DNA from 4 places in the Cytobacillus sp. Hz8 genome. Region 3 is predicted to be linked to each of the others. Evidence: riboswitches for the same ligand, from Rfam matches in the RefSeq annotation. Region 3 holds a riboswitch; each other region holds the start of a gene.
What was found. Region 3 has a riboswitch for S-adenosylmethionine ahead of ACE38V_RS11955 (methionine ABC transporter ATP-binding protein). Riboswitches for the same ligand answer to the same signal wherever they lie in the genome.
Positions count from the first base shown of each region.

Region 1 (3,550 bases), on a different contig from region 3:
CTATATAAAGCGATAATGACCTCTGTATCTGAGCTAGTCTCAAAGGTTAAACCCTCTTTTAAAAGCTCTTCTCTAAGTTCAACATAGTTATAAATTTCTCCGTTAAAAATAATCCAATACCGTTCATTTTCATAAGTAAGCGGCTGATGTCCGCTCTCAATATCAATAATGCTCAAACGGCGGAAACCAAACTGAATGTGATCATCATAGAAATATCCGTCATCATCAGGGCCACGGTGAGTAATAATCGTATTCATATTTTCAAATAATTGTTTTTGTTCATCACGATAGTCTTGTGCCTTCTCGTGCACACATCCAATAAAACCGCACATATGTAATACCTACTCCATTTCTTACTATATTAAAGAAGGAATTACTCCCTCTTAACATATTGCTTTTTTAAAAATATACTCTCTAATACTACCACTATTTATTTTAAAATGGCACTAGGAATGCAGAAAAGACAGTGGAAAATTAATGGAATTATTATGGGATATAACCAATTCTTTTGAAAAATAAACCTTTTGTCATATTTTAGACGAAAAAGGAAAATGGGAGTTACACGATTCTGTAACTCCCATTAATATTATAGGAAATTATTGATTTAATGCTTGTGCTTTTAACGCATCGGCTTTATCTGTTCTTTCCCAAGGTAGATCAAGATCATGACGTCCGAAATGACCATATGCAGCAGTTTGCTTATAAATTGGTCTGCGTAAATCTAGCATCTTGATAATTCCAGCTGGGCGAAGATCAAAGTTTTTGTTTACCACATCAATTAATACATCTTCCGTTACTTTACCCGTTCCAAATGTATCAATTGAAATCGATACAGGCTTCGCAACCCCAATGGCATAAGCAAGTTGAACCTCAACCTTATCAGCAAGTCCAGCAGCTACGATGTTTTTCGCAACATAACGTGCAGCATACGCAGCTGAGCGGTCTACTTTTGTTGGATCCTTACCAGAGAATGCGCCACCGCCATGACGAGCATAACCACCGTATGTATCAACTATGATTTTGCGTCCTGTTAAGCCAGCATCTCCTTGAGGTCCACCAATGACAAAACGACCAGTCGGGTTAATGAAGTATTTTGTATTTTCATCAATGAGTTCTTTTGGAACGACAGGATTGATGACATGTTCTTTAATATTGCGTTGAATTTGTTCTAAACTAATTTCAGGATGATGCTGAGTAGAAATAACAATTGTATCGATTCGAACTGGTTTGTTATTTTCATCATACTCAACTGTCACTTGTGTTTTTCCATCAGGACGTAAATATGGAAGAATATCATCTTTACGAACCTCAGTTAAACGATGAGATAATTTGTGAGCAAGGGAAATTGGAATTGGCATAAGCTCTTTTGTTTCATTACATGCAAAACCAAACATTAATCCTTGGTCTCCAGCGCCAATCGCTTCGATTTCCTCATCTGTCATTTGACCTTCACGAGCTTCTAAAGCTTTATCCACTCCCATGGCAATATCAGGTGATTGTTCATCAATAGAGGTAAGGACCGCACAAGTTTCAGAGTCAAAACCATATTTTGCACGAGTATAACCAATCTCTTTGATTGTTTCACGAACAATTTTGGGGATATCTACATATGTAGAGGTTGTAATTTCACCTGCAACTAGTACTAAACCAGTTGTAACAGATGTTTCAGCAGCGACACGAGCATTTGCATCCTTCGCTAAAATCGCATCTAAAATCGCATCAGAAATTTGGTCACAGATTTTATCCGGATGACCTTCAGTAACTGATTCAGAAGTAAACAAACGACGTTTTGTTGACATCTGATTTCCTCCTTATTTATCAAAAATAGAGCCTTTCATCCGCTCTTTCTTTCTTTGATACGGTACTCATTCCCTAAGTAGTATGGAATAAACAGGGAGTTTTTATTATCGAATCATAAGAAATGGATAGGACTATTCCAGTATGCCTGATGTATACCCATTCTACCTTATATGAATAAGGAACTCCCATTTAGTTGTTAAAAGATCGCGTTTCAAATGCAATATAAAAAACCTTCCCATATTGAGGAAAGGTTTGAAAGCAAAGTGATTTGCGCCTTTCACTCTTATCGTTCAAGGACTGAATCCTTGCCTCAGGTTAGCACCTTTGCTTAAAATGCCCTAAAAAATAACGATTCATTTACACATTTTTCATCCCGTAAACAAAAGGTTCAGTATCATTTTTGGACAATTTAATCGTTAAGCAGGTTGCTGGGTTTCATTGGGCCTGTCCCTCCACCAGCTCAGGATAAGAGAGTATCCGTTCAATTCAAAATGATATCCTATTGTAATAAGCTATGTCAATGAATTTCTTAATAAAAAAACAGATTGATTATCTCCTTTTTAAGAGTTTCGCTTTAAATCTTCAATGTTAAATGAAAGTAAACCTCCTCAGGCCTTGATATAACTAGTTCTCCCTTTAAAATAATTCATTTTTCCTTAAAAAAGTTAGTTTTGATTATCAGTTTAAAAAACGTGAAAAAAGGGTTATTTTTTTAAATATTTTAAACAAAACAAATTGTTACAATTTTGTAACAATACACGAAAAGTTCAATAAATTAGTATAGATTATTTGTTTAAATGTGTTATACTATTTACGAGATGCATTCACTTTCAAATAAATGGAAAAGGAAGGTATTCATCATATGAATTCAGTCAAATTATCTAACCAATTAAATGAATTGTTAAAGGGGAGTAACATTCAGATTCAGTTATCCGTTCCACAATTAGTGGAAAAAGTTTTAAGCCGAAAAGAGGGATCATTATCATCAACAGGAGCCATTTGTGCTACTACTGGAAAATATACAGGGCGCTCTCCTAAAGATAAATTTATTGTTGAGGAACCTTCTGTAAAAGATAAAGTGGATTGGGGAAGTGTAAACCAACCTGTATCTGAAGAGGTATTTGATCGCCTTTATAATAAAGTCATTAATTACTTAAAAACGAAGGAAGAGGTGTTTGTCTTTAAAGGCTTTGCAGGTGCTGATAAAGAATTCCAACTTCCAATTCAAGTCATTAATGAATATGCTTGGCATAATCTATTTGTTCATCAATTATTTATTCGCCCAACAGAAGAAGAATTGTTGACACATACTCCAGAATTTACGGTTATTACAGCACCAAACTTTAAGGCTGATCCTCAAGTTGATGGCACGAAATCAGAAACCTTTATTATGATTTCTTTCGAACGCCGTACGGTCATCATCGGTGGTACCGAATATGCTGGTGAAATGAAAAAATGTATTTTCTCAGTGATGAACTATCTCCTACCTGAACGTGGGGTACTTTCTATGCATTGCTCTGCAAATGTTGGACGAGAAGGCGATGTCGCTTTATTCTTTGGTTTATCCGGCACAGGTAAAACCACTTTATCAACAGATCCAAATCGCCGATTGATTGGGGATGATGAACATGGCTGGTCATCTAATGGCGTGTTTAATATCGAGGGCGGCTGCTATGCAAAATGCATCAATCTATCTCGTGAAAAAGAACCACAAATCTTCGATGCTATTCGTTTTGGTTCCGTTTTAGAA
Region 1 covers NZ_JBHKFI010000009.1:23,766-27,315, reverse strand. Annotated here, with positions in the region: gene asnB (asparagine synthase (glutamine-hydrolyzing)) at 1-332, opposite strand, end outside; gene metK (methionine adenosyltransferase) at 597-1,799, opposite strand; SAM riboswitch class I at 2,081-2,272, opposite strand; gene pckA (phosphoenolpyruvate carboxykinase (ATP)) at 2,663-3,550, shown strand, end outside.
Region 1: it holds a riboswitch for S-adenosylmethionine, as region 3 does, so the genes downstream of both, metK (methionine adenosyltransferase) here and ACE38V_RS11955 (methionine ABC transporter ATP-binding protein) in region 3, are expected to answer to the same signal.

Region 2 (3,550 bases), on a different contig from region 3:
AATAAATTGTAAATTAAGCCTTTTCCCCCAAAAAACGGAACTAAAATCCACCCAATAAATTGAATAGTAAAATTTTTCAGAGGATAAACCGTTTCCAATGACATTTTAACACGTTGTCAATAGGACTACAAAGATTTTACTCATTTAAATAGTGAAAAATATGAGTTTAGTCATTAACTAAATAACTTATATTAATAAAATTTATTTATGCACTACTATGTATCAATATTTCGCTCTCTTTCGTTTCATAAAAAATAAGGAGCAAAAAAATAAGCCGAAAATTCGGCTTCGTTAGAATAGGTCAATGATATGAACATAATTTTCTTTTGGAGAATGAGGATAGTTGCGTTTTTCCTGAAGATTGATTTTCGTTGTTTCCATTGAGGAGATTGGAAAATCAACATGTCCACAAGTTGAGCATTTTTGCCAATCACTTTCCACTACATAAACTTCAATCCCGTCCTCAGTTGTGTAAGCAAAGTTATTATCGTATGTCGAAAAGCGATGATGACAACTCATAATTTCTTGCATACCTTTCCCTCCAATAAAGTTTCCCTATTTCTATTATATCGATTTTATTTTATTTTTGTTTGGCAATTTTTAGAATCTTTTGAAAAATATTCGACAGGCATACCACTATTTTCTTTTGTGAATAAAAAAAGGAAATCCAAGATACATTATGATTGGATACTATTCTAGGAGGAATGAAAATCGTGAATGTGGGAAGAGCAAAGGAAATATTAGAAAGTGCAGAAATCCATCATGTTTCGTATGAGGGGAATATGGTCATCATTCAGAATGTAGATGAAAAAACGAAGATGGCCAGGATTTATTCTAGAACCAATCCTTTTGACGAATGGGATGTACCTGTTTTAAATCTAATTGAAGAGGTTTGAAAATATTTTTTCATACGTGATAGGTTTATCCAAGCAATTGCTAATAAAAAGAATATTCTAAAAGACATTGACATTTAACACTTCAGTGGTGTAAAGTGTAATAAATTCATAAAATGATTTTCTTATCAAGAGAGGTAGAGGGTATGGCCCAATGAAGCCTCAGCAACCTTCAGGGTAATGATGTAAATTACTTTGAAAAGGTGCTAATTCCAGCAAGTTTTTGATAACTTGACAGATAAGAAGAACGGCTACCAGAAATTCGTAAAAGTCTTCTTCTTATAGAAGACTTTTTTTATTTACGATTCTATGTCAATAGTTCCACTTCTTTTCTATAAAATAAACTCTGGAAGTTAGGCCCATATTTTTAACTTCTCTTATGTCTCCCTTTTTTCTAATTTAACTTTATTTAGGAGTGAATACAAAATGGTAGGAATTCAAACAAAGCTTGCACAAATTGGAAATCGAAGTGATAAGGCAACTGGCACTGTTAATCCACCAGTATATTTTTCAACAGCTTTTCGGCATGAAGGAATTGGACGTTCAACAGGTTATGACTACACAAGAACAGGGAATCCCACACGTGAAATTGTGGAAAAAGCCATTGCTGATCTCGAAGAAGGAGATCAGGGATTTGCCTGTAGCTCCGGTATGGCTGCCATTTTGACTGTCCTCTCCCTATTCAAAACAGGTGATGAATGGATAGTCTCTAAGGATTTATATGGTGGCACATACCGGATATTAGAGCAAGGCTTTACAAAATGGGGGCTTCATTCCCACTATGTAAATACCAGCATGATAGAAAATATTGAAAAAACCATCAACCAAAATACGAAAGCGATATTTCTTGAAACACCTACAAATCCTCTTATGGAACAAACGGATATCACAGAGGTTTCACAATTAGCTAAAGAACATGGGATTTTGTTAATCGTTGACAATACTTTTTATACCCCTATTCTACAAAAACCGATTGCACTTGGTGCCGATATTGTCATTCATAGTGCGACGAAATACTTAGGTGGGCATAATGATGTTCTTGCAGGCTTAATTGTTGCAAAAGGAAGAAAACTTTGTGAATCCATTTCCCTTCATCATAATTCTGCTGGTGCCGTATTAAGCCCGTTTGATTCTTGGCTCCTCATCCGAGGAATGAAAACCCTCTCCTTACGAATGGCTAAGCATGAGGAAAATGCAAAAGCAATCGTCCATTATTTGCAAACACATCCTACAGTAACAGATGTCCTCTACCCAGGAAAAGGAGGAATGCTTTCTTTTCGTATTAAGGAAGAAGGCTGGGTGGATTCTTTTTTACAGAACCTATCCCTTATCACCTTTGCTGAAAGCTTAGGAGGGGTGGAAAGCTTTATCACCTACCCAGCAACGCAAACACATGCAGATATTCCCGAAAATATTCGGCTTGAAACAGGTGTTGATAATTGTTTACTGCGTTTTTCGGTAGGAATTGAAGATTCAGAAGATTTGATTAATGATTTAGAAAATGCTTTTGCAAAAGTAGATCAGGAGGTTTCATTATGATTGAGAGTGATTGTTACAGTTTTGATACAAAGCTATTGCATAATCGCCATAAATTCGATCCGACAAACGGCGCAGTCAGTGTTCCGATTCAGCACGCCACTACCTTTCATCAATCGGATATTGACCATTTTGGAAAATATGATTATAGCAGAAGCTTAAATCCTACCCGTGAGGCTTTGGAGGATGTCATTGCAGAATTAGAAGATGGTTTAAAAGGTTTTGCTTTTTCATCAGGAATGGCTGCCATCTCAACCGCTTTTCTTCTCCTATCTCAAGGAGATCATGTGGTGATAACTGAAGACGTTTACGGCGGAACGTACCGAATGGTGACCCAAGTTTTAAATCGTCTTGGAATTAGTCATACCTTTGTTGATATGACTGATTTAAAAGAGGTTGAAAAAGCGATACAACCAAATACAAAAGTGCTGTATGTCGAAACCCCTTCCAACCCATTATTAAAGGTGACCGATATTAATGCCATTAGTAATTTAGCAAAACAGCACGGTGCCTATACATTTGTTGACAATACCTTTTTAACACCTGCTCTACAAAAACCATTGAATTTAGGGGCAGATATTGTTCTGCACAGTGCTACGAAGTTTTTATCTGGCCACAGCGATGTCGTTGCCGGGCTTGCTGTCGTTAAAGATGAAGAACTAGCTAACCGACTCGGTTCTTTACAAAATTCATTTGGCGCTGTTCTCGGGGTTCAGGATTGTTGGCTTGTTTTACGAGGAATTAAAACGCTTGCTGTCCGCTTGCAACAATCAAGCTCTGCTGCTAGCAAAATAGCAGCCTATCTGAATTTACATCCATTAGTAAAAGAAGTGCACTATCCTGGTTTAGAATCACATCCTCATTTTGCCCTACAAAAGGAGCAAGCAAAAAGTGCAGGAGCAGTTCTCTCCTTTGAATTTGAAAACGAAGACGTTCTCAGATCTTTTGTTAAAAATGTCGCAATTCCCGTTTTTGCAGTAAGCTTGGGTGCTGTAGAGACGATTCTTTCCTATCCGGCAAAAATGTCGCATGCCGCAATGCCGGAAGAAGAACGGCTAGCACGTGGTATTTCCAACAGCCTGCTTCGCCTATCTGTTGGCTTAGAGAATCCAGATGACCTT
Region 2 covers NZ_JBHKFI010000006.1:130,013-133,562, forward strand. Annotated here, with positions in the region: gene ACE38V_RS09975 (hypothetical protein) at 292-531, opposite strand; gene ACE38V_RS09980 (H-type small acid-soluble spore protein) at 705-896, shown strand; SAM riboswitch class I at 1,016-1,138, shown strand; gene ACE38V_RS09985 (methionine biosynthesis PLP-dependent protein) at 1,320-2,432, shown strand; gene metC (cystathionine beta-lyase) at 2,429-3,550, shown strand, end outside.
Region 2: it holds a riboswitch for S-adenosylmethionine, as region 3 does, so the genes downstream of both, ACE38V_RS09985 (methionine biosynthesis PLP-dependent protein) here and ACE38V_RS11955 (methionine ABC transporter ATP-binding protein) in region 3, are expected to answer to the same signal.

Region 3 (3,550 bases):
ATTGGTAATCCAAGTTTAAAAGTTCTTGATATTGAAGGTGTAGCGAATATTGCTCATGAAGCAGGTATTCCACTGATTGTTGATAATACTTTTGCAACTCCGTACTTATGCAGACCAATCGAATTTGGAGCTGATATTGTTGTACACTCAGCAACAAAATGGTTGTTAGGAAATGGAACCACTCTTGGTGGCGTAATTGTAGATGGAGGAAAGTTTGATTGGAATTCACCTAAATTCCCTGGATTTACTGAACCAGACCCAAGCTACCACGATATTGTTTATAGCGAAGCATTAGGAGCGGTGGCCTATATTACAAAAGCAAGAGTTCAGCTTCTTCGTGATTTTGGACCAACCTTGAGTCCACAAAATGCCTTTCAATTTACCCTTGGATTAGAGACTCTACATGTAAGAATGAAGGAACATGTCGCAAACACGAAGATCATTGTGGATTACTTACAAAAACATCCAGCAGTAACATGGATCATCTACCCTGGCCTTGAAACAAGTTCCGATAAAGTTCTTGTAGATAAATATTTTCCTAAAGGTGCTGGATCTGTTGTTGTTTTTGGAATTGCAGGGGGCAGAGAAGCAGGGGCTGCATTTATTAATCATCTAGAATTATGGGCTCATGTGGCGAACGTCGGTGATGCAAAAAGTCTTGTTATACATCCAGCAAGTACGACTCATCAACAATTAGATGCAGAAGGATTAGCCGCTGCAGGAGTACCTGAGGATCTCATTCGCCTTTCTATTGGTATTGAAAATGCAGACGATCTCATTGAGGATTTAGAGCAAGCGATTGGGGCGGCAACAGGGATTACAAGTCTCGCAGCAAAGGCTTAATCTTTAATATTGATATAATAATTATTAGGGAATTTACCAGTATAAAACAGTTGAATTGTCATTGACACCCTTTTATTTCCGTGATACGATAAGTCTCGTAACAATTTTATGAACTTTTCTGAAATAGAACTTAATTGAATATAGATGAGATTCACTCTTATCAAGAGAGGTGGAGGGATGTGCCCGATGAAACCCGGCAACCGTCAATATGATTATTGAAATGGTGCCAATTCACACAGAACAATGATTGTTTTGGTAGATAAGAGAAAGGACATGAATGAATGCCTTTCTGCTTATCTGTGCAGAAAGGTTTTTTTATTAGTTATAAGGGAAAAGTAAATCTATTAACGAAAGCCAGATAAAACAAAGTAATGGATTGAAATTGGATGATAAATCCGTTTTGGGAAATTTAAATACGGTGCTCACAATCTTTATAACTATTAATCAATCTATTTTTATCAGAAATATCGGAAATAAAGGGGTGATTTCATTGATCACAATAAGCAATGTAAAAAAGATTTATTCTTCAAAAAATAGTAGTATTACAGCTGTAGAAGATGTCAACCTAGAAGTCAATAGTGGAGAGATCTTTGGTGTAATTGGCTATAGTGGGGCAGGAAAAAGTACGCTAATTCGCATGCTCAATGGATTAGAAATACCAACTGAAGGGACCGTTACGGTTGCAGATAAACTCATTTCCAAAATTAAGGGAAGTGCCTTAAGAAAAGCAAGACAGGAAATCAGCATGATATTCCAGCATTTTAATCTGCTATGGTCTCGGACTGTAAGAGAAAATATTGCTTTTCCATTAGAAATTGCAGGTGTTTCAAAGGCTGAACGAAAAAAAAGAGTTGATGAGCTAATTAAGCTAGTTGGCTTAGAAGGTAGAGAGAATTCTTATCCTTCTCAATTAAGTGGTGGACAAAAGCAAAGAGTGGGGATTGCAAGAGCCCTAGCCAATAATCCTAAAGTTCTTTTATGTGATGAGGCGACTTCTGCTTTAGACCCACAGACAACAGATTCGATTTTAGATCTCCTCGTAGATATAAATAAACGCTTAGGACTAACTATTGTTCTTATTACTCATGAGATGCATGTTATTCGCAAGATTTGTCATCGTGTGGCCGTGATGGAGGAAGGAAAAATTGTGGAAATCGGTTCCGTTTTGGATGTATTTAAAAATCCACAGCAATCGATAACAAAGCGCTTCGTTCAACAGGTGACAGAACCTGAAGAAACAAAGGAAACCATTGATCACCTATTGGTCAACTACCCTCATGGTAAAGTTATTCAGCTTGGCTTTATAGGGGAATCGGCAGAGCAACCATTGATTACCAATATTATTCGCCACTACAATCTGACGGTGAATATTCTTCAAGGGAAAATTTCGCAAACACAAAGTGGTTCTTATGGTACATTATATATCCATTTAGATGGAGATAAGGAAGAAATCACGAAGGCAATTGATTACATTCGTTCTCAACAAGTGGGAGTGGAGGTGATGACAAATGCTTGAGAAATTCTTTCCGAATGTTGACTGGCAAGCGATGTGGTCAGCTACCGTGGAAACCCTATACATGGCAGGGATCTCTGTATTAGTTACTTTTATCTTAGGAATTATCTTAGGATTATTACTTTTTCTAACGTCAAAAGGGAATATCTGGCAAAATATAACGATTAATAAATTCATTAGTGCCATTGTCAATATTTTTAGATCAATTCCCTTTATTATTTTGATAGTTTTACTTATTCCGTTCACCAAGCTTTTACTCGGAACCATGATTGGTGCCAATGCTGCCTTACCAGCCTTAATTATTGGAGCAGCACCGTTCTATGCCAGAATGGTGGAAATTGGTTTAAGAGAAATTGATAAAGGGGTTATTGAAGCAGCAAGATCCATGGGTGCAAAAACAAGCACTATTATATGGAAGGTTCTTTTACCAGAATCAATGCCAGCTCTTATTTCAGGCATTACGGTTACCGCCATTGCTTTAGTTGGCTACACGGCGATGGCCGGAGTAATTGGTGCTGGTGGCTTGGGAAACCTAGCTTATCTAGAAGGGTTTCAAAGAAGCCGAAATGACGTTACCTTAATGGCAACGATTGTCATTCTGATTATTGTTTTCATTATCCAATTCATTGGAGATTATATAACATCAAAATTAGATAAAAGATAGGGGAGTCAAACATGAAAAAATGGTTTAGTCTTATTTTAGTTCTTGCGGTTGCCCTTGTTGCAGCAGCTTGCGGTACATCTGACGATAAAGCAGATGGCGGAAAAGAGTTAAAGAAATTAGTTGTTGGCGCTTCAAACGTTCCTCATGCTGAAATTTTGGAAAAAGCAAAACCAATTTTAAAGGAAAAAGGAATTGATTTAGAAATTAAAAAATTCCAAGATTATATTTTGCCAAACCAAGCTTTAGAGTCTAAAGAATTAGATGCAAACTATTTCCAACACATTCCTTATTTAGAAGGACAAATTGCTGAAAATGGTTATGACTTTGTCAATGCCGGTGGTATTCATATTGAGCCAATCGGAATTTATTCTAAAAAGTATAAATCATTAGATGATCTTCCAACTGGGGCAAAAATTATTATGAGTAATTCAGTTGCAGACCATGGCCGTATTTTAACCTTGCTTGAAAGCAAAGGACTTATTAAGCTAAAAGACGGTGTGGATAAGGTTAAAGCTACTGTGAAAGATATC
Region 3 covers NZ_JBHKFI010000008.1:128,374-131,923, forward strand. Annotated here, with positions in the region: gene ACE38V_RS11950 (O-acetylhomoserine aminocarboxypropyltransferase/cysteine synthase family protein) at 1-843, shown strand, start outside; SAM riboswitch class I at 998-1,109, shown strand; gene ACE38V_RS11955 (methionine ABC transporter ATP-binding protein) at 1,334-2,359, shown strand; gene ACE38V_RS11960 (methionine ABC transporter permease) at 2,352-3,020, shown strand; gene ACE38V_RS11965 (MetQ/NlpA family ABC transporter substrate-binding protein) at 3,032-3,550, shown strand, end outside.

Region 4 (3,550 bases), on a different contig from region 3:
GGCGAAAGAGCAGCTTGCCGTTATACGTGTCTATAAAAACACTTTAGTGATGGAAACCATCCATTATCCAGACGAGGTTCGAGCGGCGGAAGATGTTCCTAATGTTCCATCAGGGGATAAAGTGACAAAAAAAGAACTAGATACAGCTATTCTGTTAATCGACCAATTAACAACAGAATTTGAACCGGAAAAATACAAGGATGATTATCGTACAGCTCTCTTAGATTTAATTGAGGCGAAACGAACAGGAAATAAGGTTGTTACTTCTGCTGAAAAAGAGGTCAAGTCCAATGTAACCGACTTAATGGCTGCTCTTCAGGCTTCGATTGATCGAACAAAGCCAGTGAAAGAAACAAAAACAAGAAAAAGGACAACAACAAAAGCAAAGGAACGGAAACAGGCTTGAACTCCATATCGCCAAGCAGAACATGAAATTGTTCGTTTGATGTACTGTTTGGCAGATTATTATTGTTCATTCGGTTTTCATGTTGACGATAACGACAAAATGTTATATAATTAATACCTTGTGTTTGGATGTTAAATTATTTTTAACAAAGTAAATAGTTGAACACTTAAAGATTGTTTAGGTTTTGTGTTTCCAGAGATTTTTAACCCACTTTTGTAACAAACCTCTTCTTACACGTATCACTACTCCAGTATCTTTAAAGTCATTATTCCCAGAAACTATTAAGGAACCTGATTCTTGTAGGCGCGGTCGAGGAGCCGTAAAGACGGAAGAGAGGTAGGGCTTTCGTTGTTTTAGGTTATACATGTGAATGAAAAACATATCCAAATACTTGATTTAGGCTGATGGATTGTATCTAAGCATTTGCTGCTGATATAATTGTCAGCCTTTTTTAATAGTGAAACACGAACAATTTGATAATATTAGTTTGAAATATATGTGCTCTATGCTATTATTTGAATATAAAAAAAATGAAGGTTCGCAGTGACTGACGACGATGTGGAATCAACCATAAGGGAGCTGCGAAAAAGAAATAGCCGGTCGTCTGGGCAGAGAATAGTTTGTTATTCTCTTTCAACCAATTCCGGGGAGTGAAAGATATGGAAAAATTGATATTAGATGGAAACAAAGTAGCAAATGCGGTAAAAGAAAGATTAAAAGAGAGAATTTTCAAACTTAAAGAACAAGGTGTAACGCCTTCTTTAGTCACGATCTTAGTTGGTGATGATCCATCATCAGCAACTTATGTGAGAATGAAAGGAAATGCATGTGCACGATTGGGGATTGATTCACAAAAAATTCATTTACCAGCAGAAACGACAACAGAGCAATTATTGGATGCTATTTATGGGCTAAATGAGGATAAAAATGTACATGGAATTCTCCTACAACACCCGGTTCCAGGTCATATTGATGAACGGAAGGCATTTGAAGCGATTGCCCTTGAAAAGGATGTAGATGGTGTAACAAGTTGGGGTTACGGACAAACTGCGCTTGGATTTGGCATTTTCCCATCTTGCACACCAGCCGCTATTATGAAGATTTTAGAACACTATGATATTTCGGTTAGCGGCAAACATGCAGTAGTTATTGGCAGAAGTCCGATCCTAGGAAAGCCAGTGTCAGCTTTATTACTTAATGAAAATGCAACGGTGACAACCTGTCATTCTTATACAAAAAATCTACCAGAGATTTTAAAAATGGCAGATATTGTCGTAGCCGCTGTTGGAAAGCCTAATTTTGTTAAAGGGGAATGGTTAAAAGAAGGAACGGTTGTACTCGATGCCGGCTATAACGAAGGCAATATTGGTGATGTCGATTATGATTCATGCTTCGAAAAAGCATCCGCCATTACACCTGTACCAGGTGGTGTAGGTCCTGTAACCATTTCGATGTTATTAAAGCATACGGTAGATTCAGCTGAAAGAACACTTCAAATATAGAATATGAAACTTCTTAGCATCCTTTTGCGATAAAAAAGCAGAAGGGTGTTTTTTTGTCACTTAACTACACCCATTTAGAGGAGGTACAGCTATTTTCAATGATTAAATTTAAAAAATTAAATTCCTATCGAAATACTAGGGTTGACTTCAGAAAAAAATATGTTATTATTTAGAATAATAAAATAATATTACTTATCCAGAGTGGTGGAGGGAACTGGCCCTATGAAACCCGGCAACCTACAGGCTTATTAATGCAAGGTGCTAACTCCAGCAAAATGTAATTTCATTTTGAAAGATAAGGTACATACCTACTAATCTTTCCTAATGGGAGGATTTTTTTATTCAGGTGCGATTGCCTTAAAGTTTGCCCAGTGAAAGTATAGGTAGGAGGAAATCGAGTGGCAAAAAATGAGGGAAAAATCGATCAATTGGATCAAGTGATTCCAAAGTTAAGAGAAATGCTCCATTCGATGGGGCATGGCTCTATTACACTCATAATCCAAGACGGCAAAGTGATCCAAATTGAAAGAAATGAGAAAGTAAGGCTGAAATAAACATGGATGCTGACTAGAAAACTAGAGGCGTCCTAATGATAAGAGACAAAAAATCTTCTTATTCATTAGGACGTCTCTTTTTATTTCTAAAATTTAGGGAGAAATTGATTTTTGAGGAGATGATGAAAATGCTGACTTATAATGATTGGATAAAACCGATCAGGGATTTTGAAGTGGATGAAACTTATAAAGGTGCTCTAAATGTTCTCGACTGGGCATATAAGCATTACGGAGAGGATATTGTATACGCGTGCAGCTTTGGAATCGAGGGAATTGTATTAATTGATTTAATTTCAAAGGTAAAACCGGATGCAAAAATTATTTTTCTTGATACCGATGTTCATTTTAAGGAAACCTATGAAACGATTGAAAGAGTAAAGGAAAAATACCCGCAATTAAAAATCGAAATGAAAAGACCAAAACTAACCCTGCAAGATCAAGTGGAACAGTATGGGGATAGGTTATGGGAATCGAACCCTGATCTCTGTTGTCGAATTCGCAAGCTCGCTTCGTTAAGGGAAACATTAACTGATGCAAAATCTTGGATTTCTGGATTACGAAGAGAACAATCGGAAACGAGAAAAAATGTTGAGTTTATTAATCTTGATCCTAAATTTCAATCGATTAAAATATGTCCGCTTATCCATTGGTCGTGGAAGGAAGTATGGCGCTATGTTTATAAGCAACAGCTTCCATACAATCCTTTGCATGACCGTGGCTACCCAAGCATAGGCTGTACTCATTGTACTGCACCCGTTTTTAATGAAGAGGATTTACGCTCTGGAAGATGGAAAGGAAAAGGGAAGACAGAGTGCGGTCTTCACTAGGAGAGGAGACTGGATTTGTTTAATATTTGTGCTATCCTTATTAGCTTGTTTTTTGCAATGAATATTGGTGCGAGTGGTGCAGCTGCATCAATGGGAGTTGCTTATGGCTCTGGTGCTATTAAAAAGGCTCGCATAGCTTTAATCATCTGCTCTATTGGGGTTTTTACTGGTGCAGTTATTGGCGGTGGCGAGGTCGTTAAAACCATTAGTTCTGGCATCATTCCACAGGAAATGATTACGGCAAAGGTGGTTATCATCATT
Region 4 covers NZ_JBHKFI010000002.1:383,087-386,636, forward strand. Annotated here, with positions in the region: gene ku (non-homologous end joining protein Ku) at 1-406, shown strand, start outside; ZMP/ZTP riboswitch at 940-1,023, shown strand; gene ACE38V_RS05015 (bifunctional 5,10-methylenetetrahydrofolate dehydrogenase/5,10-methenyltetrahydrofolate cyclohydrolase) at 1,066-1,908, shown strand; SAM riboswitch class I at 2,098-2,210, shown strand; gene ACE38V_RS05020 (YezD family protein) at 2,307-2,462, shown strand; gene ACE38V_RS05025 (phosphoadenylyl-sulfate reductase) at 2,591-3,289, shown strand; gene ACE38V_RS05030 (sulfate permease) at 3,347-3,550, shown strand, end outside.
Region 4: it holds a riboswitch for S-adenosylmethionine, as region 3 does, so the genes downstream of both, ACE38V_RS05020 (YezD family protein) here and ACE38V_RS11955 (methionine ABC transporter ATP-binding protein) in region 3, are expected to answer to the same signal.